DNA from 3 places in the Kosakonia sacchari SP1 genome. Region 1 is predicted to be linked to each of the others. Evidence: predicted binding sites of a transcription regulator. Region 1 holds the regulator's gene; each other region holds the start of a gene.

Evidence for each region. Region 1 encodes CRP, which controls carbon source genes, mostly activating them, when cyclic AMP is high. Its sites were predicted from a motif close to ATGTGANNNNNNTCACAT; they were not measured.
Region 2: the regulator CRP is predicted to act here: its motif matches at 4,316-4,333, upstream of C813_RS31010 (maltoporin).
Region 3: the regulator CRP is predicted to act here: its motif matches at 3,454-3,471, upstream of focA (formate transporter FocA).

Annotation. Positions count from the first base shown of each region.
Region 1 covers NZ_CP007215.2:389,437-397,048, forward strand. Annotated here, with positions in the region: gene argD (bifunctional acetylornithine/succinyldiaminopimelate transaminase) at 1-690, shown strand, start outside; gene C813_RS24755 (YccS/YhfK family putative transporter) at 680-2,758, opposite strand; gene crp (cAMP-activated global transcriptional regulator CRP) at 2,805-3,437, opposite strand; gene C813_RS24765 (OsmC family protein) at 3,742-4,146, shown strand; gene C813_RS24770 (phosphoribulokinase) at 4,189-5,058, opposite strand; gene C813_RS24775 (YheU family protein) at 5,113-5,331, opposite strand; gene C813_RS24780 (hydrolase) at 5,328-6,347, opposite strand; gene C813_RS24785 (toxic anion resistance protein) at 6,526-7,612, shown strand, end outside.
Region 2 covers NZ_CP007215.2:1,685,791-1,693,402, forward strand. Annotated here, with positions in the region: gene C813_RS30995 (glycoside hydrolase family 53 protein) at 1-264, shown strand, start outside; gene C813_RS31000 (beta-galactosidase) at 295-2,352, shown strand; gene C813_RS31005 (glucose PTS transporter subunit EIIB) at 2,419-2,736, shown strand; gene C813_RS31010 (maltoporin) at 2,960-4,225, opposite strand; gene C813_RS31015 (LacI family DNA-binding transcriptional regulator) at 4,494-5,567, shown strand; gene C813_RS31020 (autotransporter outer membrane beta-barrel domain-containing protein) at 6,332-7,612, shown strand, end outside.
Region 3 covers NZ_CP007215.2:3,146,044-3,153,655, forward strand. Annotated here, with positions in the region: gene serC (3-phosphoserine/phosphohydroxythreonine transaminase) at 1-371, opposite strand, end outside; gene C813_RS37840 (DUF421 domain-containing protein) at 534-1,226, opposite strand; gene ycaO (30S ribosomal protein S12 methylthiotransferase accessory factor YcaO) at 1,364-3,124, shown strand; gene focA (formate transporter FocA) at 3,530-4,387, shown strand; gene pflB (formate C-acetyltransferase) at 4,439-6,721, shown strand; gene pflA (pyruvate formate lyase 1-activating protein) at 6,916-7,612, shown strand, end outside.

The sequences.
Region 1 (7,612 bases):
GCGGTGAAAGCGGTGATGGACGATCACACTTGCGCGGTAGTGGTAGAGCCTATTCAGGGCGAAGGCGGTGTTACTGCCGCCACGCCGGATTTCCTGAAAGGTTTGCGCGAGCTGTGCGATCAGCACAACGCACTGCTGGTTTTCGACGAAGTGCAGTGCGGCATGGGCCGCAGCGGAGAGTTGTTTGCTTATATGCACTATGGCGTGACGCCGGATATTCTGACCAGTGCCAAAGCGCTCGGCGGCGGTTTCCCTATCAGCGCGATGCTGACCACGCATGAAATAGCGAGTGTTTTCCACGCCGGTTCACACGGCTCCACCTACGGCGGCAACCCGCTGGCCTGCGCCGTCGCCGGAACCGCATTCGACATTATCAACACGACAGAAGTGCTCAGCGGCGTGAATGAAAAACGTCAGCTGTTCGTTAAGCATTTGCAGCAAATCGGCGAGAAATTTGACCTGTTTAGCGATATTCGCGGCATGGGGCTGCTGATTGGTGCTGAGCTGAATCCGCAATATATAGGCCGCGCGCGCGATTTCCTCTACGCCGCTGCCGATGCGGGCGTTATGGTGCTGAATGCTGGCCCGGACGTCATGCGTTTTGTGCCTTCGCTGATTATTGACGCGCAGGATATCGAAGAAGGGATGAAGCGCTTCGCGGATGCAGTGGCGAAAGTGGTCAACGGTTAAGGCGGCGGTTAAGCCAGATGCCGTGATGCGGGCGCTGACGCCATGCTACCGACGAAATGGTATGCATGGTGTTCAGGTGCCCAATAATCCGCTGTAAATGCTGCTCCAGTGTGCTCATTGGCCCATGCGTTAATGTTTCCGGGGCTTCGAGAATATTCACATCTCCGGATCCTCCCGGCCCGTCATACTCCAGCCGCTGCTGGCAGCGCTGCAGGGCAATTTCGCAGGATTGCAAATAACGTTGCGCCAGTTCCGGCGTCAACATCGTATGTTCGCGCGCCAGCGTCGTCATCGCATTGATATGCTCAACAATAAACTGGCTGTGCGTTACCCACAGTTTCATATCTTCCAGATAACGCGTATTGAATCCCGGTTCCTGCATCGCCTGGTTTAGCGAGTTGAACAGGGCGTTATGCGCCTGGTTCACGCGCATTCGCTGCCAGGCAAGCGGTGTGGGCTGCGGGTTATCGCTTAAGATCAGGCGAATCGCTTCCTGATCTGTTTCCAGCGCATCGTGCGCATTCTGTCGCAGTAAGCCACTTTGCCACTGCGGCCACAGCCAGACCATGCCGCCGAAGGCAATCAGGCAACCAATCAACGTATCTATAAGGCGGGCGACAATAAACTCCTCACCATTTAGTGTCAGCAGCTGCAAGGTGTAGACGGCGGTAATGGTAAAACCCACCATCGCCCAGCCGTAGTTTTTCCGAATAATGAGATAACTGACCAGCGTAATCATCAGCATCGCCGCCAGCGTAAAACCGAGTGGAACATGAAAATGCAGCGTCGCCCCGGCAATCACCAGCCCGGCAATGGTGCCTGCCGCCCGGTGGACAATGCGAACGCGCGTTGCGCCATAACCGTTTTGCGTGACAAACATCACCGTCATCATGATCCAGTAGGGTTTCGGTAAATGCAGGGCGCTGCCCATCAGGCTGGCGATACTGAGCATGACGCTGATTCGCGCGGCATTCCGCAGCGCCGCAGATTTCAGTGATAAATAGCTTTTCAGCGCCGGGAAAAGGGGCAAGCGCCGCTGCTTTTCCGCCATCAGATCGCGGGCATAGAGCGGGCGCTGAGTGCGCAAGACGCGCGCGATACGGCTAAAATGCCAGGCGCAAAACTGCCCAACCGGGTTATCCGGGTGCTGGCGGGCGATTTTTTCCAGCGCGCCAATCTGCTTATCCATGTTGAAGCGCGTGGGATAGCGGTGATAGAGAATGTCGTCTGCCAGCACGCGCAGACGAGCGGCAACGGTTTGTGCGTTCCAGCGGATCACCTGCTCGGCATGGGTTTGTTCCACCAGTTTTTGCACTTCTTCCGGCTGATGCAAACTCACCGAAATGTGCTCTTGCAGATCCAGCCCTACCTGGAAAACCCGCAGTAGCCGTTTGTAATCGTTGTGTTTATTGGCGGCCAGCATATGCAGTTGTTGATAGCACTGGCTTATCATATCCACCGCTTTTTGCTGGCGGGCAAGCAAAGGCGGCAGGGCTTTTTCCGGGTCGGCATGCTGCGTCAGCAAGCTGTATTTCGCCTCGCAGTAGTCTGCCAGTTGCCGGTAGAGCAGGCTGAGAGATTCGCGCAGCGGTTGCTCTCGCCACATCCAGAACCAGAACCAGTTGAACAGCCCGTACCACAACGTGCCCAGCGCATAGATAAGCAGCGGCTCCCATACCGGCATGTTACCGGCAAGGCTGAGCGTAAAGATGGCGGCAATGAGCGAAGCCGGGAGCAGACGGCCGTGCAGTGCGCTGATTTCGGCGGTTACGCCTAAAACCAGCGTCAGCCCGGTGAGGATCAGCGGCAATGGAAGATCTTTCGCCAGCAGTAATTGCACCGCCAGGCTGCTGCCGGCAAACAGGGTTCCGCCAATGATCAGGCGTTTGAAAAAACGTTTATGTGGCGTATCAAGCCCGGCAATGTTGCAGCAGGCGGGAACGAGGGAAAACAGCAGACCTTGTTGTAGATGACCCGAAACCAGACCAATGGCCACAGGTAAACATAACACCAGCGTTTGTCGCAGTGCGTAGTTGATTTCGGGGTGATAAATCAGCCTGCGCCACATGAGGGAAGAAAAACGACGCAGCGCGTAAGCTGCGCCGTTTTACAGATTAACGCGTTCCGTATACGACGATGGTTTTACCGTGGGCGGAGATCAGGTTCTGATCTTCGAGCATTTTGAGAATGCGGCCCACAGTTTCACGGGAACAACCGACGATCTGACCAATTTCCTGGCGAGTAATTTTAATTTGCATGCCGTCCGGATGGGTCATTGCGTCTGGCTGTTTCGCCAGGTTTAACAGCGTTTGCGCGATACGGCCGGTTACGTCCAGGAAGGCGAGGTTACCCACTTTTTCTGAAGTGACCTGCAGGCGGCGCGCCATTTGCGAGGAAAGACGCATCAGGATATCCGGGTTAACCTGGATTAACTGACGGAATTTTTTGTACGAGATTTCAGCCACTTCACAGGCAGTTTTAGCGCGTACCCATGCACTGCGCTCCTGACCCTCTTCGAACAGGCCCAGTTCACCGATAAAATCTCCCTGGTTCAGGTAAGAGAGGATCATCTCTTTACCTTCTTCATCCTTGATCAGCACTGCCACTGAGCCTTTAACGATGTAATACAGCGTTTCCGCTTTTTCACCCTGGTGAATCAGCGTGCTCTTCGACGGGTACTTATGAATGTGGCAATGAGACAAGAACCATTCAAGCGTCGGGTCTGTTTGTGGTTTGCCAAGCACCATGCGCGATTATCCTCTGTTATAAGCTGTCTCAGACACAGGATGAGCCCCTACGTCTGGGGTTGCAATCTAAGCTTCCCGCATCCAGGGAAGCGGACCGTCAGCGTCATCTGCGGTCTCTAAAGTATGATGTCATGCATACATGCGTAACATCCATTTATCTCTGTAGCATCCAGAGTGTTTTAGCATAGCTTTTACCGCCTGTCTCCTGGTGTCTCGCTTCAGCATGACGCAGGTCGCCTTCCGTTGCGAGTTTTGTTATGTACGCGTAATCTGTAAAGAAAATTGCCACTCCGGAGTGAAGAAAATGCAGGCACGTGTGAAATGGGTTGAAGGGTTAACGTTCCTTGGCGAGTCCGCATCGGGCCACCAAATCCTGATGGACGGTAACTCCGGCGACAAAGCGCCAAGCCCGATGGAAATGGTGCTGATGGCGGCGGGCGGATGCAGCGCCATTGATGTGGTTTCTATTTTGCAAAAAGGGCGTCATGACGTGACCGACTGCGAAGTGAAGCTGACTTCAGAGCGTCGCGAAGAAGCGCCGCGCCTGTTTACCCACATCAATTTGCACTTTATCGTCAGCGGTAAAGATCTGAAGGATGCGGCGGTTTCCCGCGCGGTGGATTTATCCGCGGAGAAGTATTGCTCCGTGGCCTTGATGCTCGAAAAAGCGGTGAAGATCACCCACTCTTACGAAGTTATCGAAGCCTGATGCGAAAAGCCCGGCGGCACGTGGCTGACCGGGCTTTCTGCATTATTTGATCTTTTTGCCTTCCATCAGCCGTTGCACCAGCGGCGTCATAATCAGCTCCATCGCCAGCCCCATTTTTCCGCCAGGTACCACCAGCGTATCCATATGCGAGATAAACGAGCCTTGCAACATCGCCAGTAACCACGGGTAATCAATCCCTTCCAGATTACGGAAGTGGATCACCACAAAACTCTCGTCCAGTGAAGGAATGCCTTTCGCGGCAAACGGATTGGACGTATCCACCGTTGGCACGCGCTGGAAGTTAATGTGCGTACGGGAAAACTGCGGCGTAATAAAATTGATGTAATCCTCCATCGAACGCACGACAGAATCCATTACCGCTTCACGCGAATGCCCGCGCTCGCTGGTATCGCGGACAAGTTTTTGAATCCATTCCAGGTTGACGATCGGCACCACGCCCACCAGCAAATCCACATGACGCGCGACATCGTTTTGCGGCGTCACCACGCCGCCGTGCAGACCTTCATAAAACAGCACATCGGTTGGCTCCGGCAGCGGTTGCCACGGCGTAAACGTGCCCGGCACCTGGTTCCAGGGAACGGCTTCATCGTAGGTATGCAGGTATTTGCGCGCCTGGCCTTTGCCGGTTTGACCATATTCGCTAAACGTCTGTTCCAGAAGGCCAAAATCATTGGCTTCCGGGCCAAAATAGCTGATATGCCGCCCAAGATCGCGGGCCTTACGGATAGCCATATCCATTTCCGGACGGGTATAGCGATGGAAGCTGTCACCTTCCACTTCTGCCGCGTGCATATTGAGCTGGGCGAAGATCTTACGAAAGGCGAGGCTGGTGGTGGTGGTTCCCGCGCCGCTGGAGCCTGTAACGGCGATAACCGGATGTTTGGCGGACATAGCAACTCCCTGAATAAACGATTATTTCAGTATAGCCAGCCGCCATGTACCTGTTCAGTCGTGGAACTGCCCGCGCGGCATTATATTGACCGTCTCGTGCAGTTCCGACCACACCAGTACGGCTTCGCCGCGTTGCAGCTGCCGTTTAACGTCGGCGACCTTTTGCTCAAGTGAACGCTCATGTTCACCATAATCAGTGCCTTCGCGCAAGACAAAGCTCTCAATCAGATTGTCCAACGTCTGCGCATCAATCTCTTGCCAGGGAATAATCATCGTCTTTCCAGGTAAGCGGATAACCAGTCCGGAATGCGTTTTTCCAGCCACATTTCCGGGTGGCGCAAGGTTCCGCCAACAAACCCGACATGGCCGCCGTGTTCCGTCAGTTGGTACTCAATATTCGCCGGTAAATGCCCGGCATCAGGGATAACGTTGTGATCCATAAACGGGTCGTCTTTCGCGTGGATAATCAGCGTCGGTTTACGAATATCCGGCAAAACCGGCATTGCGCTACAGCGGCGATAGTAATCCAGCGCGTCGGCAAAACCGTGGATTTTCGCGGTGATCAGATCGTCGAATTCGCGAATACGGCGCAGCTTACGCAGCGCAGGCAAGGTAGTTGGCAGCGAACCAGGATAAGCGCGTAATTTGCGCGCGGCGTTCGCTTTCAGCAAATTCAACAAGTAGCGCTGATAAACGCGGGAAAATCCCTTATCCATATGATAACTGCAAGCTTCCAGCACCAACGGAGCTGAGACAATCACCGCTGCATCGACGGGCAAATTGTCATCGGCTTTTGCCAGCAAACAACCGAGCATGTTCCCACCGAGCGAATAACCCACCGCTGCGGTTGGCGCGGGCCCAAATTCCTGATGTAACCAGCGCAAGAACCAGGTGCCATCTTCGGTTTCACCCGAGTGATAAATGCGGTTCAGGCGATTCGGGATGCCGCTACAGCCGCGAAAATGCATCACCACGCCAAGCCAGCCGCGCTGCTTCGCCGCATGCACCAGACCGTGCGCGTAAGGGCTGTGCAGGCTGCCCTCCAGCCCATGAAACACCACCAGCCGCGGTTTATGTTTCGCCTGATTCGGCTCTTCGCTCCAGGCCAAATCAACAAAGTCACCATCCGGCAGCTCAAGGCGCTGCCACCAGGGTTCAAACTGGAGACGTCGACGTAAAATGCGTGGCAGCATCGTTTGTAGATGCGGATTACGCGCACCAGGCATTGGATGAAAGTTAAGCGAGTCTCCCTGATTTTCAAGGAAATTTGCAGGTGTAATATCTGCCATCTTGTCAATAAACGTAAGTAAATAGACGATTATTATACTTGTTAATAAATGGGCTGTTTAATACTTTGCTGCTGTTGTACCGTATATGCCTTTGCAGTCGGCCCGATAACTTTCTAAGAAATCTATTACTTTCATTGGATTACTGCCGTCTGCTTTTAAATCATTGAGGATGTATTAGATGACAGACAATACCTCGCGTGACCTTGCAGCGTCACCGTCCCTGGGCCAAACCATTAACGACTTACCCGGTAGTAAAGATTTAACGCCAGCCGAGCAGACGCAAATCCAAAATATTGTCGACGAGATTAATATTAACGACCCGGTGTTCTCGCTCTCTTTTGGCGCGAAAACTATGAATAGCATCTCGCAGTTCTCTGATTCGCTGATGCAAGAAGTCCGCGCAAAAGACGCGGGTGTTATCGGTGCGCAACTGACCGACTTGCTGATGAAAATCAAACAGGTAGATATCAGTCATTTTGAGCAGAAACCGGGCTTTCTTGCCTCGCTTCCGCTGCTGGGTTCGCTGTTTAATCGTATTGAGCGCACCATGCTGGAGTATCAGACGCTGGCGAAGCAAGTCGATACCATCACCGAAAAACTCAATCAGGCAATGGTGGATCTGCTGCGAAATATCTCGGTACTGGAGATCCTCTTTGAACGTAACCGCGATGTTTTCCAACAAATCACGCTGCATCTCATTGCCGGTAAACAAAAACTTGATGAGATAAAACGGAATGAAGTGCCTGCATTACAAGCTCAGGCGTCAGATCCGATGAATGCACAGCGTCTGCGCGACCTGATGGAGGGGATCCAGCGCTTCGAACGTCGTCTGCATGATTTAATGTTGTCGCGCACCATCGCTATGCAAAGCGCCCCACAAATTCGTCTGATGCAAAGTAACAGCCAATCACTGGCGGAAAAGATCCAGAGCAGCATCCTTTCCACCATTCCTGTCTGGAAGAGCCAAATCGCGCTGTCACTGTCGCTTCAGACTCAGCGTCAGGCAGCGAAACTGCAAAAAGACGTTGCTGATACCACCAATGACCTACTGCGTCGCAATGCGGAAATGCTGCAAACCGGCACCCTGGAAACGGCGCGAGAAGTTGAGCGTTCTGTTGTCGATATCGAAACCCTGCGCGACGTGCAGACACGCCTACTCAATACCCTTGAAGAGTCAGTGAAAATTGCCTCTGATGCGCGCGAGCGTCGTGCAGAAGTAGAAAAAGAGCTGGTCACGATGGAAAACGAAATGCGCACTCGCCTGG
Region 2 (7,612 bases), 1.3 Mb from region 1:
GATGGCGGCTACCCCGGCACTGTGCAGGGGCAATATGACTATATCCACGATTTAATGCAGTCGGTCATCAATGTTCAGGGCCATCGCGGCAAAGGTATTTTTTATTGGGAGCCAACCTGGATTGCCGTTCCCGGAAATACCTGGGCCACGCAAGCGGGTATGAAATATATCAACGACCAGTGGAAAGAAGGAAATGCCCGCGAAAACCAGGCGTTATTTGATTGCCAGGGGAAAGTGCTGCCATCGGTAAAAGTCTTTAATTAATTTTGGTGTGGTAAATTTCAGGAATTCATTATGAATAAATTTGCGCCTTTAAGCCCGAAGGTCGTCTCGCTATTGCATGGCGCGGACTATAACCCGGAACAGTGGGAAAACTATCCCGATATTATTGGTAACGACATTGCCATGATGCAGCAGGCAAAATGCAATGTCATGTCTGTCGGAATATTCAGTTGGTCGAAACTCGAACCGCAGGAAGGGGTATTTAATTTCGCCTGGCTGGATGAGGTTATCGATAAATTATATGCCGCCGGTATCCATATATTTCTGGCAACGCCAAGCGGTGCGCGTCCGGCCTGGATGTCACAAAAATACCCGGAGGTGCTGCGGGTCGGGCGCGATCGCGTTCCGGCGCTGCACGGCGGGCGGCATAACCACTGCATGACGTCGCCGGTGTACCGGGAAAAAACGCTGAAAATCAATACGCTGCTGGCAGAGCGTTACGCAAACCATCCCGCGGTACTGGGCTGGCATATTTCGAATGAATATGGCGGCGAATGCCACTGCGCGCTATGTCAGGAGAAATTCCGCGGCTGGCTGAAAGCACGTTATCAGACGCTGGAAAACCTCAATCACGCCTGGTGGAGCGATTTCTGGAGCCACACCTACAGTGACTGGTCGCAGATCCAGTCACCGGCACCGCAGGGGGAAGTCTCCATTCACGGGCTGAACCTCGACTGGCGGCGTTTTAACACCGCGCAGGTCACCGATTTTTGCCGCCATGAAGTGGCCCCGCTGAAAGCCGCTAACGCACAACTGCCGGTGACCACCAATTTTATGGAGTATTTCTACGATTACGACTACTGGCAACTGGCTGAAGCAATTGATTTTATCTCCTGGGATAGCTACCCAATGTGGCACCGGGATAAAGACGAAACGGCGCTGGCCTGCTACACCGCCATGTATCACGACATGATGCGCACGCTGAAAGGCGGCAAACCCTTTGTGCTGATGGAATCCACACCGAGCGTCACCAACTGGCAGCCGACCAGCAAGCTGAAAAAGCCGGGAATGCACATTCTCTCCTCGCTGCAGGCGGTGGCGCACGGTGCCGATTCGGTGCAGTACTTCCAGTGGCGTAAAAGCCGTGGTTCGGTCGAGAAGTTCCATGGCGCGGTTATCGATCACGTCGGGCATCTGGATACGCGCGTGGGTCGTGAAGTCTGCGCGCTGGGCGACATGCTCAGCAAACTCACCCCGGTAATGGGATGCCGTACCGATGCCCGTGTGGCGATCATCTTCGATCAGCAGAACCGCTGGGCGCTGGATGACGCCGAAGGGCCGCGTAATAAAGGGCTGGAGTATGAAAAAACGATTAACGAGCACTATCGACCGTTCTGGGAAAAAGGCATTGCCGTGGATGTGATCAATGCCGATGCCGATCTCAGCCGTTATCAACTGGTGATTGCGCCGATGCTGTATATGGTGCGCGACGGTTTTGCCGAACGCGCAGAGGCGTTTGTCGCGGCGGGCGGTCATCTGGTGACCTCCTACTGGACCGGCGTGGTCAATGAGAGCGATCTCTGTTATCTCGGCGGTTTCCCTGGTCCGCTGCGCAAATTGCTTGGCATCTGGGCAGAAGAGATTGATTGCCTGGACGATAACGAGCGCAATCTGGTACAGGGACTGGCGGGGAATGAAGCCGGGTTACAGGGGCCGTATCAGGTGCGCCATCTGTGTGAGTTGATCCACACCGAGAGTGCGCAGGCGCTGGCAACTTACCGGGATGATTTCTACGTCGGTCGACCCGCCGTGACGGTCAATCATGTCGGTAAAGGTAAGGCCTGGCACGTTGCCTCACGCAACGATCTCGCCTTCCAGCGTGATTTCTTCGCCAACATTATTGATGAGCTGGCGCTGCCGCGCGCGTTGCAACACGATTTGCCGCCAGGCCTCGTTGCCACAGCGCGTACCGATGGCGAAAGCACCTTTGTCTTTATCCAGAACTTTAGCGCCCAACAGCAGGCGATAACGCTGCCTGGCGGCTATCAGGATTGTTTATCTGGTTCGTCGGTCAGCGGCGCGATGTCGCTCGCTCCCTGGGATTGCCGGGTTGTAAGCCGTAAAGCGTAAGTGAACCTTCCGCGCCTGCCCATTCGGGCAGGCGTTTTTTTATCTGCTGATTATCAGGAGACTATTATGGTGAGCCTTAAATCCTTCCTGCATTACTTCTCTGAATCGAAAAGCGCGACTGCAACGCCCATTAGCGAAGGGGAGTTACAGAAAATCCAGCGGCTGGCGCAAGCCTTTGGCGGCGCGCCGAATATTACGCATGTGGATGCCTGCTTAACCCGTTTACGCGTGACGGTAAACGATCTGGCTGTTGTCGATTCTCAGGCACTGCAAAATGAAGGGGCGTTGGGTGTAATTATTCTTGGCCAAGAAGTCCATGCTATTTTCGGTAAACAATCCGATGCGCTGCGTAAATTACTTGATGAACATTTCTCATCTCGCTAATAAATAAAAAAAGGGATACCTGCATGGGTATCCCGAAATAAAACAGTGGCAACTTTGCTCAGTTTGCGGAGATAAAGTAAATAATGATGTTACTCGTTAATACATACAACGTGGTGCATTATCTTTTTGCGACAACATAGTTTCCCGGTATTGACGTTTTGAAATAAAGCGCCACAGTAAACAAATACAGCCAACAAACAGATAACGTGGAGGGTAAAGTTTATTACCACCAGGCTTCAACCTGAACACCGAAATTCCAGGTGTTATTTTTTGTGCCATCTTCAAATGATTTCCCGTCTTCAGAATCATTTAAATAAGAAGCGAAAAGGCGTAACTCCGGACGCGACATAAATTCCGGGCCGTCCGCCAGACCGACGGCAAAAGTATATTTCTCGCCGCTCTGTTTGTAGTGAGTGCCGTTTTTATAATCATCTTTCTGGTAGAAGCCGCCGACTTCACCAATCAGGCGCACATAATTGGTGAGCTGATACTGAGCGCGGCCAACCAGCGAAACCAGACGTGTTTTGTCGGTGTATTCGGTAATGTCGTTGGCTGAACCGTATGTCAGCACGTGGTTCAGCGAGAACTTATCGGTAATCGGAATAAGACCGGTGTTAATCACACGATAGCCGCTGGCGTCATTAACGTAGTGCCACATGTCGTACCAACCGCCGCCCTGCGACACCATGTTCTGCGCCAGCCCTTTGTTGGCGTATTGCAGCACCAGCTTGTTGTAGCCGCCAAACATATCCTGGCTGATTTCACCGGTCACCATGACGCCATCATCGGCTTCATACAGGCCACCATACTGTTTCTGTTTTTTGGTCGGGTTTGGCATGGCGTAGTCGATGCCGAACTCGGTCCACGCGCCTGACCACGGTTTCCAGCCCGCGTAACGCAGGTCGATATAGTTGATGTTGACGTCGTTATCGTTATCCACGCGGTAATCGACATCGTTGGCGTCGCCACGGATCCACGCAACAGACACTGCGCCCGGGCCTAAGGTGTAGTTTTCAACACCTGCGCCGGAGCCGGAAATGTTCCAGTATTTAGTATCGATAATGTGCAGATCGTGGCGCTGGTAGTAACGTTTACCACCCCAGATCACCGCGTTGGGATCGTTAGGGATAAGCCCTTTGATTTGCAGGTTTAACTGGCGCAAACCAAATTGAGCGTCATCGCCAATGGTGGTTTCGTTGTCGTTGGAGCCGTCGGAAACCATGCTGACCATGGTGTCGAGGTAAAAGCTCACTTCGTCTTTTTTATACACTTCCGAGCCCAGTTCCACTTCCCCGTAGGTATCGGATTCGTTACCGAGGCGGCCGATCTTGTTTTTCTGCCACTCCACCTGTCCGCCATCGCCCGACACGCCTACGCCACCGCGCAGGTAACCGTGAAAGTCGATAGGCACAGATGAGGCGGCCAGGATGGATGGTGAAGTCAGCGCAGCGGCTAACGCAAGTGTGAGAGTGCGTAGCGTAGTGTTCATATCATTCCTCTTATTGTTTTGTATTACGTTCACATAAACGCTGTCATAAAATGCCTAAATGTAAAAACAGGCAAACTAACGATTGCGAATGTGTGATTAAGTGCAAATAAATCAGCGTTTTTTGTTACAGGTAGCGAATTCCTTCACAATGTTCGCTATTGTGAGCGTGATACTTATTTGGCAAAAAAGAGGCGAGGAAAAGTGTGGTGAGCGTTTTTTTAGATGGCCCCTGTTACAATCGGCGCATAACAACATAAGGAACCGGACCATGAAGTCTAAAAGTGCGACGTTAGAAGACGTTGCCCGCCATGCGGGTGTCTCCTATCAGACCGTGTCCAGGGTACTCAACAAATCTGCCAATGTATCCGAAGCCACGCGTCTCAAGGTTGAGAAATCCATAGAGTTATTGCGCTACGTACCCAACAGGCTGGCCCAACAACTGGTCGGTAAGCAGAGCCAGACTATTGGACTGGTGACCACTTCGCTGGCATTGCATGCGCCATCGCAGGTAGCGGCGGCGGTAAAACGCTATGCCAACCTTGATGGTTACCAGGTGCTGATCTCAATGATTGATGAGAACGTCAATCATGATATTCAGTCTGCGATCAACGAACTGAAATCACAGCTTGTCGATAAAGTGATTATCAACGTGCCGCTGGAGACCGAACAGGCGCAGCGCATCGCGTCTGACAACGATGATATTGTCTGCCTGTTTCTCGATGTTGACCCTTACAGTTCGGTGTTTAACGTTTCGTTTAACCCGGCGGACGGTACCCGTGCCAGCGTCAAACACCTGTACGATTTGGGACACCGGGAGATTGCTTTACTGGCCGGGCCGGAAAGTTCTGTCTCCGCGAAGCTGCGCCTGAAAAGCTGGATCGAAACCCTAAACGGCTATGGCCTGAAACCGGTGATGGTTTTTCACGGTAACTGGGACGCGCAGAGTGGTTACGCTGGTGCGCTACAGATGCTGCGCGAAACGCCAAACTTTACCGCCGTGTTGGTAGGTAACGACCAGATGGCGCTGGGCGTATTAAGCGCGTTTCATCAGCACCAGGTGGCGATCCCCGGTGAGAAATCGGTCATCGGTTATGATGACACCTACGAAAGCTCGTTCTTTTATCCGGCGCTGACCACCGTCTCGCTGGATCTCGATTTACAGGGTAAGGAAGCGGTTCGGCGGCTACTCGACAGCGGTCACGGCGATGCCACTCGCAGCTCTTCGGTACTGCCCGCACGGCTTATTGTGCGCCACTCAACAGGGGCTCTGCAGGCGCAGGACACCAACCTGCAAGAGATCGCCCAGCAGCTGCAAGCCATTGCGCACAAATTGTGGAAATGATCGCGCGTTAATGTCACCTGTCATCCGGCATCAGTGCCGGGTGACATCACCGCGCCGGTTCACTTTCCAATCCATTATTCCGCGTTTTATCCATGTATATCATTTTGGCCTTGCGCTGAGTCTGCATTTATTTTCGGATTTTTAATTTTATTAATTAACACAAAAATAACAGACAACTTGTTAATATTTCTCACTTCATTGAGCGAAATAAACGACGAGTAAAAAATGGTCTTGCCTGGTAACTGTCCAGCAGTTTGCTGTTAAGATAACTTGTGCACGAGGGTTAACGCCGACGTTTTCGGGTAAATGTAATTAAGCGTTTACTTAATCGAAAAATACCTTGTGATCTTAGCGGTAACAGTAAGCTGGATATATTTAATATTTTAAGTTCGGTGCGTTATTTTCTGTGTAATAGCGTTTTGTTTTATCTGTTCCATTAATTTATCTTCCGTGGTTGTCACGAATTGTTCAGTTGGTGTAGTGGTGCGTCTGCATTAGGTGTGGGTGTTGCCCGTATTTTACCGAAATAAATTACAGGAACGCTTATTTTAAATATAAGGGAGTTCTCTATGGAAAGGATTGTTAAACCTAATTCAGGGAAGTTAGGACGGCAATTCGCTGCACCCTCTAAACTGGATATGACGCGCTACCCCTCATCCGGTTTAAATAGCGTGCCGAATATGAAAACCACGCTTACGCGCCTTTCCTGCGCAGTAAGACTTACCTTTCCAGTGTTGTTGTTTTTTACGGGCATTCCGGGTGTTATGGCCGTAAATATTACGCAAAATACGCTTTACGATAAGCCGGTTAACGATATTACCGATGGCCTTAAGTTCGATCCGAATAGTGTCCTGGAAATTACCGCTGGAGCCGGTACCGTCAATATTACTAATGGCTCAGGTCCGTATGCAGTAGAGATGGACAGTGCTTATTTATGGTTACATGGCGGTTCGCTTAATGGCGCGGGCGATCTGCTTTTGAAGGGGCAGTCGCACATTCAGTTCGGCGGGGCGCAAATCGGTGATGCCCCCGCATTGACAAACGGTTATGGCGGCACACTCTCGTTTGGCAACCTTGTAACCAGCACCGGTGCTGGCACGTCAACGTCTATTAATATTGATGATGCGCAGTCGGTAATCGTGGCGAACAGCATCAACCTGCAGTCTGAAACAAGCCAGTACCTCCAGACCGGCGGCACGACCACGGTGGCGCATGATATGTCAATTCTGCCCAGTGGTGGCGCGGCGAGTGGCGGGTTATCGGTCAGCGGTTCCGCGATTCTCAATGTGGGCGATAATCTCACCGCCAATCTCGCAGACAGTGTCATGGGGGTGCATATTGCCGATGGCGCAATCGTCAATGTTGGCGGTGATTTTACACTCTCTAATGAGAGAACCCTTTATGATATCAATGCGACTGCGAATAATGCGCTAATTCGCAATGCGGACGTGCATGTTAAAGGCGACATGAACCTTAATGGCATGCATGCTGGCGATACGGCGTTGCAAATACATGGCGGTTCTTCCGCACACCACGTGGTTATTGATGGGAATATCAATCTCAATGCCTCGGTTGCCGGGAATAACATGAAAACGGTACTCGGTAATAACGCCTGGGTGGATGTGGAAAATAACATTGCACTTAACAGTGTATCTGGCGCAAATAACACCCTTTACATTGGTAATGTGTTAACTAATGAGAGAAATCATATTGATGCAAGTCGCATTGTTATGAGTGGGATGGGCGATAATAAAGTTATCTTTAATAACTCATACTCAACGCAATCGAATGATGATGGCTATGTTTTTAATATGCAAATATTGGGTGAGGGCAGTGTCGAATATCAGTCTGGCCATACTACGCTGGGTCTGGAGTCTGATTATAGCGGTGATACGCTAATTAGCGGCGGTTTGGTCACGATTAACCATACGAAAGCGCTGGGATCAAATACGATAACAATTAATACTGATGCTAATGACGCGACGAAGGGTCTGGAAATTGCCGGGATGGATCACTATGCCTTCACTAATAAAATGATCGGCACG
Region 3 (7,612 bases), 2.1 Mb from region 1:
GTGATTTTGGCGTCAATAACGTTCGGTGAGCAGTATTTTTTCGCTTCTTTTACCGCACTCGCCGCCCAGTAGCCCGCATCAACGTAATCAGCGGTGGTTTTATCGCCCAGCAAGTTCAGCGGAACGCCCGCAAACTGGCCGCGACCGCCGCCGTGACAGAACAGAACCTTATAGTTAGAGGGAATATTCAGCAGGTCGCGAAAATCCTTTTCTGCTTCTTCCGCCACGTGGATAAACTCTTTACCACGATGGCTAATTTCCATCACCGACGTTCCAAGACCTTGCCAGTCGCACAGCTCTTGTTGCGCTTGTTTGAGCACATCTGCCGGTAATACTGCCGGGCCAGAACTAAAATTAAAGACCTGAGTCATTTCCCCTCACCACGCTATAAAGCAATAAGTTATTCCTGTGACATCGGTTTTATCATTCAGCGCTACGCGCCGCAACGGGTAATGGACGCCAGTGGCAAGATGTGCGCTAACTCACATAGCAGAAAGTGTTGTTTGCTCAACGCAGACCCGATAAAAACGCTGTTATGTCACGCGAACAGCCCGGCTTGCCTTCGACCATTCCGGATTTGCACAACGCGGGCAAGATTGCTTTTCCCCTTTTTGCATGGCGACGATTTTACTGCAGCGGACACAAACATAGTCCCCCGCCTCGGGAACCGTCGTGAAACGCTCATTGCATCCTTCAGGCAAAATACACAACCCGGGTTTCACCTCATCGTCCGGGAAGTAGTAAACACTGATTTGACCGTTGGTTTCCATTATTGCCAGACGAATCTGTCCGAGTTGTTCCACGCCATTCAAACGTAGCTCCATAAAGAACTCGAACTCGGTCATGTTCTCCGCATGCAGTTTGTCCCATGCCAATTCGCCGTTTTCGACAATGACAACCGGTTTGCCTTCCAGCAAATCTTCCAGTTTTTCGCTGTGCGACATCAACCACATCACAAACCGATAGAGCAACGCTAAAGTGATAAAAACCACCAGCACCGGCAGCATTGGCACATCATCGTAAAAAGCGACATCCCCGGCGGCCGACCCCAATGTCAGGATTATCAGCACTTCAAACAGGGACATCTGGCGTACGCCGCGTCGCCCGGTGATTTTGAGAAATAAAAAGACCAAAACAAAGGTGTAAAGACTACGCAGTGCGACTTCCCCGAGAAAATCAAGAGGGACCTTGTCGAGCGCCATACGATGCAGATCAAACGCTTTCATTTTTTATGCCTGAACAGTTCGTTACTTTTCTTAATCATAGCCAGAAGTTTTATTTTCGTCGGTCAGACGTGGAAGATAGCGTCAGTCACGCAAAACCCGTATCATTGCGCGCTTTACGTACGAAAAAAGTGACCGCCATGACTCAAACATTTATTCCCGGCAAAGACGCCGCGCTGGAAGATTCCATCGCCCGCTTCCAGCAAAAGCTCACCGATCTCGGCTTTAACATCGAAGAGGCCTCATGGCTGAACCCGGTGCCAAACGTCTGGTCTGTACATATTCGCGATAAAGAGTGCGCGCTGTGCTTCACCAACGGCAAAGGCGCGACCAAAAAAGCTGCGCTGGCCTCTGCACTGGGCGAGTATTTCGAGCGTCTGTCCACCAACTACTTCTTCGCTGATTTCTGGCTGGGTGATGAAATCGCACAAGGTCCATTCGTTCATTACCCGAATGAGAAATGGTTCCCGCTGCCGGAAGATGACTCCCTGCCGGAAGGCATTCTGGATGCGCGTCTGCGCGCCTACTACGACCCGCAGAACGAACTGGCTGCCGGGATGCTCGTTGATCTGCAATCCGGCAACGATGAGCGCGGTATCTGCGCCCTGCCGTTTACCCGCCAGTCTGATGAGCAGACGGTTTATATCCCGATGAATATCGTCGGCAACTTATACGTTTCTAACGGTATGTCCGCCGGGAACACGCGCAATGAAGCCCGCGTGCAGGGGCTGTCCGAAGTGTTCGAACGCCATATTAAAAATCGCATTATTGCCGAGAGCATCAGCCTGCCAGAAATTCCGCAGGATGTACTGGCGCGCTATCCAGGCGTTGTCGAAGCGATTGCTAAACTGGAAGCGGAAGGTTTCCCGATCTTCGCTTACGACGGTTCGCTGGGCGGTAAATATCCGGTTATCTGCGTTGTCCTGTTCAACCCGGCTAACGGCACCTGTTTTGCCTCTTTTGGTGCACATCCTGATTTCGGCGTGGCGCTTGAGCGTACCGTTACCGAGCTGCTGCAAGGCCGCGGGTTGAAAGATCTGGATGTGTTCACACCGCCAACCTTTGATGATGAAGAAGTGGCCGAGCATGCCAACCTCGAAACGCACTTTATCGACTCCAGCGGTTTGATCTCATGGGACCTGTTCAAGCAAGATGCCGATTATCCGTTTGTTGACTGGAGCTTCGCTGGCACGACGGAAGAAGAGTTTGCCACACTTATGGCTATCTTTAAGGCGGAAGATAAAGAAGTCTACATTGTCGATTATGAACATCTGGGCGTTTACGCCTGCCGTATCCTGGTGCCTGGCATGTCCGATATTTATCCGGCGGAAGATCTGTGGCTGGCGAACAACACCATGGGCAGCCATTTGCGCGAAACCATCCTCTCTTTACCTGGCAGTGAATGGGAAAAAGAGGAGTACCTCAACCTGATTTCACAGCTTGATGACGAAGGTCATGATGACTTCACCCGCGTTCGTGAACTGTTGGGTCTGGCGACCGGCAAAGACAATGGCTGGTACACGCTGCGCATTGGTGAACTAAAAGCGATGCTGGCGCTGGCAGGCGGCGATTTGGATCAGGCATTGGCCTGGACTGAATGGACGATGGAATTCAACGCCTCGATCTTTAGCGCCGAAAGGGCCAACTACTACCGCTGCCTGCAGACATTATTGTTACTGGCGCAGGAAGAGGATCGCGAGCCGCTGCAATACCTGAATGCATTCGTACGTATGTATGGTGCGCAAGCGGTTGAAGCCGCCAGCGCCGCGTTAAGCGGTGAAGCACCGTTCTACGATCTCCAGCCTGCAGACGGTTCGCTGAAAGCCTTCTCCGCACACCAGTCTTTGTTAGCGGCTTACGAAAAATTACAACGAGCTAAACGTACGTTCTGGTCGAAATAACGACAAGTAGTACGACAATATGTAGGCTTAATGAACGGTCTACGCTATATTACGGGGCAATTTCATTGCCCCTTTTTATTTATTATTTGGCGATGACAACCATATGTAATATTAAAGTTAAATATGGGTAAATATAATTATCCATTAAAACTAATATTGTTACTTATTATGGTGATTACTCCATTTTAATTAACTGTTGTTTGGGAGACCGCATAAAAAAATTCAACTCATTTTGTAATTCTTAAACTTTATTTTTATTATGATAATCAACAAGTTACTCCGCGATCGTAGAAAAACCATACGCTTTGCGGTCCTATAAGCCAGGCGAGATATGATCCATATCAAATTCTCTTCTATAATGCTTTGTTAGTATCTCGTCGCCGACTTAATAAAGAGAGAGTTAGTGTGAAAGCTGACAACCCTTTTGATCTTATTCTTCCAGCCGAGATGGCCAAAGTTGCCGAAGAAGCTGGTGTCTATAAAGCGACTAAACATCCGCTTAAGACTTTCTATCTTGCGATTACCGCAGGCGTGTTTATCTCCATTGCTTTCGTTTTCTACATCACCGCCACCACAGGTACCGGCGCAATGCCGTACGGTATTGCTAAACTTATCGGTGGTGTCTGCTTCTCCCTGGGGTTGATCCTTTGCATCATTTGCGGTGCCGATCTCTTTACTTCAACCGTACTGATTGTCGTGGCGAAAGCCAGTGGGCGTATTACCTGGGGGCAGTTGGCCCGCAACTGGATTAACGTCTATATCGGCAACCTGGTGGGTGCGCTGCTGTTTGTGTTGTTAATGTGGTTATCTGGCGAGTATATGGTCGCCAACGGCGGTTGGGGTTTAAATGTACTGCAAACCGCTGACCATAAGGTACATCACACGTTTGTCGAAGCAGTGGCGCTGGGTATTCTGGCTAACCTGATGGTGTGTATGGCCGTGTGGATGAGTTATTCCGGCCGCAGCCTGATGGATAAGGCCATGATTATGGTTCTGCCGGTGGCGATGTTTGTTGCCAGCGGTTTTGAACACAGTATTGCGAATATGTTTATGATCCCGATGGGTATTGTAATTCGCAACTTTGCAAGCCCGGAGTTCTGGACCGCCGTTGGCTCCAGCCCGGAAAGTTTCTCTCACCTGACCATTATGAATTTCATCACTGATAACCTGATCCCTGTAACAATCGGGAATATCATCGGTGGAGGATTATTAGTCGGGTTGACATACTGGGTCATTTACCTGCGTGGCAACGATCATCATTAATGGTTGTTTCAGGCAGTAAATAAAAAATCCACTTAAGAAGGTAGGTGTTACATGTCCGAGCTTAATGAAAAATTAGCCACAGCCTGGGAAGGTTTTGCGAAAGGCGACTGGCAGAAAGAAGTCAACGTACGTGACTTTATCCAGAAAAACTACACCCCGTACGAAGGCGATGAGTCCTTCCTGGCTGGCGCTACTGACGCGACCACCAAACTGTGGGACAAAGTCATGGAAGGCGTTAAACTGGAAAACCGCACCCATGCGCCAGTTGATTTTGACACCTCCATTGCATCAACCATCACTTCTCACGACGCTGGTTACATCAACAAATCGTTAGAGAAAATTGTTGGCCTGCAAACTGAAGCTCCGCTGAAACGCGCAATCATCCCGTTCGGCGGCATCAAAATGGTTGAAAGCTCCTGCAAAGCGTACAACCGCGAGCTGGATCCTGCTCTTAAAAAAATCTTCACCGAATACCGTAAAACCCATAACCAGGGTGTATTCGATGTTTACACCAAAGATATTCTGAACTGCCGTAAATCCGGTGTTCTGACTGGTCTGCCGGATGCTTACGGTCGTGGCCGTATCATCGGTGACTACCGTCGCGTTGCACTGTACGGTATCGACTACCTGATGAAAGACAAATACGCTCAGTTCCTGTCTCTGCAGTCTGACATGGAAAACGGCGTAAACCTGGAAGCGACTATCCGTCTGCGTGAAGAAATTGCTGAACAGCATCGCGCACTGGGTCAGATCAAAGAGATGGCAGCAAAATACGGTTGCGATATCTCTGGTCCGGCTACCAACGCTCAGGAAGCAATCCAGTGGACCTATTTCGGTTACCTGGCCGCTGTTAAGTCTCAGAACGGCGCTGCAATGTCCTTTGGTCGCGTATCCACCTTCCTGGACGTGTACATCGAACGTGACCTGAAAGCAGGTAAAATCACTGAGCAAGACGCTCAGGAAATGATTGACCACCTGGTCATGAAACTGCGTATGGTCCGCTTCCTGCGTACCCCTGAATATGATGAACTGTTCTCTGGCGACCCGATTTGGGCAACTGAATCTATCGGTGGTATGGGCGTTGATGGTCGTACGCTGGTTTCCAAAAACAGCTTCCGTTTCCTGAACACCCTGTACACCATGGGTCCGTCTCCGGAACCGAACATCACTGTTCTGTGGTCTGAAAAACTGCCGCTGAACTTCAAAAAATTTGCTGCGAAAGTCTCCATCGATACCTCTTCTCTGCAGTACGAGAACGATGATCTGATGCGTCCTGACTTCAACAACGACGACTACGCTATCGCTTGCTGCGTAAGCCCGATGGTTGTGGGTAAACAAATGCAGTTCTTCGGTGCTCGCGCTAACCTGGCGAAAACCATGCTGTATGCAATCAACGGCGGCGTTGATGAAAAACTGAAAATGCAGGTAGGTCCGAAATCTGAACCTATCAAAGGCGACGTTCTGAAGTTCGACGAAGTGATGGATCGTATGGATCACTTCATGGATTGGCTGGCTAAACAGTACGTCACCGCGCTGAACGTCATCCACTACATGCACGACAAATACAGCTACGAAGCTTCACTGATGGCGCTGCACGATCGTGACGTTATCCGTACCATGGCTTGCGGTATCGCTGGCTTGTCCGTAGCGGCTGACTCCCTGTCTGCTATCAAATACGCGAAAGTGAAACCGATTCGTGACGAAGACGGTCTGGCTATCGACTTCGAAATCGAAGGCGAATATCCGCAGTTTGGTAACAACGACGCTCGCGTTGATGATATGGCGGTTGACCTGGTTGAACGTTTCATGAAGAAAATTCAGAAACTGACCACTTACCGCAACGCTATCCCGACTCAGTCTGTTCTGACCATCACTTCTAACGTTGTGTACGGTAAGAAAACAGGTAACACCCCGGATGGCCGTCGCGCTGGTGCTCCGTTCGGACCGGGTGCTAACCCGATGCACGGTCGTGACCAGAAAGGTGCTGTTGCCTCTCTGACTTCCGTTGCTAAACTGCCGTTCGCTTACGCTAAAGATGGTATCTCTTACACCTTCTCTATCGTGCCGAATGCGCTGGGTAAAGACGACGAAGTACGTAAAACCAACCTGGCGGGTCTGATGGATGGTTACTTCCATCATGAAGCGTCCATCGAAGGTGGTCAGCACCTGAACGTGAACGTGATGAACCGCGAAATGCTGCTCGACGCGATGGAAAACCCGGAAAAATATCCGCAGCTGACCATCCGTGTTTCTGGTTATGCCGTACGCTTTAACTCCCTGACTAAAGAACAGCAGCAGGACGTTATCACTCGTACATTCACTCAGACCATGTAATGGTATTGACTGAAACTACGCAGTAAAAAGCGTATAATAAAGGCTCCACGACTGTGGGGCCTTTTTAACACCTGAAGTGTGCTTCGTCAGCCATCTATACTTGCTGGATGTCTGCCAAAACAGACTTAGCGCAGAAGGAATTAAACTGCGCAGACACAGGCCCCGGATGGGCCACATCTGGAGAAAACACCGCAATGTCAGTTATTGGTCGCATCCACTCCTTTGAATCCTGCGGCACGGTCGACGGCCCGGGTATCCGCTTTATCACCTTCTTCCAGGGCTGCCTGATGCGCTGCCTGTATTGTCACAACCGCGATACATGGGATACACACGGTGGCAAAGAAATCACCGTTGAAGAACTGATGAAAGACGTCGTTACCTATCGGCACTTTATGAACGCCTCCGGCGGTGGCGTCACGGCATCCGGTGGGGAAGCAATCTTGCAGGCGGAATTCGTTCGCGACTGGTTTCGCGCCTGTAAAAAAGAGAGCATCCACACCTGCCTCGATACCAACGGCTTTGTACGCCGTTACGATCCAGTGATCGATGAATTGTTGGAAGTTACCGATTTGGTGATGCTCGACCTCAAGCAAATGAACGATGAGATCCACCAGAATCTGGTCGGCGTATCTAATCACCGGACCCTCGAATTCGCACAATATTTATCAAAGAAAAATATCAACGTATGGATCCGTTACGTCGTTGTGCCAGGCTGGTCTGATGATGACGATTCCGCACATCGCCTTGGTGAATTCACCCGCGATATGGGTAACGTTGAGAAAATCGAACTCCTTCCCTATCACGAGCTGGGTAAACATAAATGGGTGGCGATGGGTGAAGAGTATAAGCTGGACGGTATTCACCCGCCGAAGAAAGAGACCATGGAGCGCG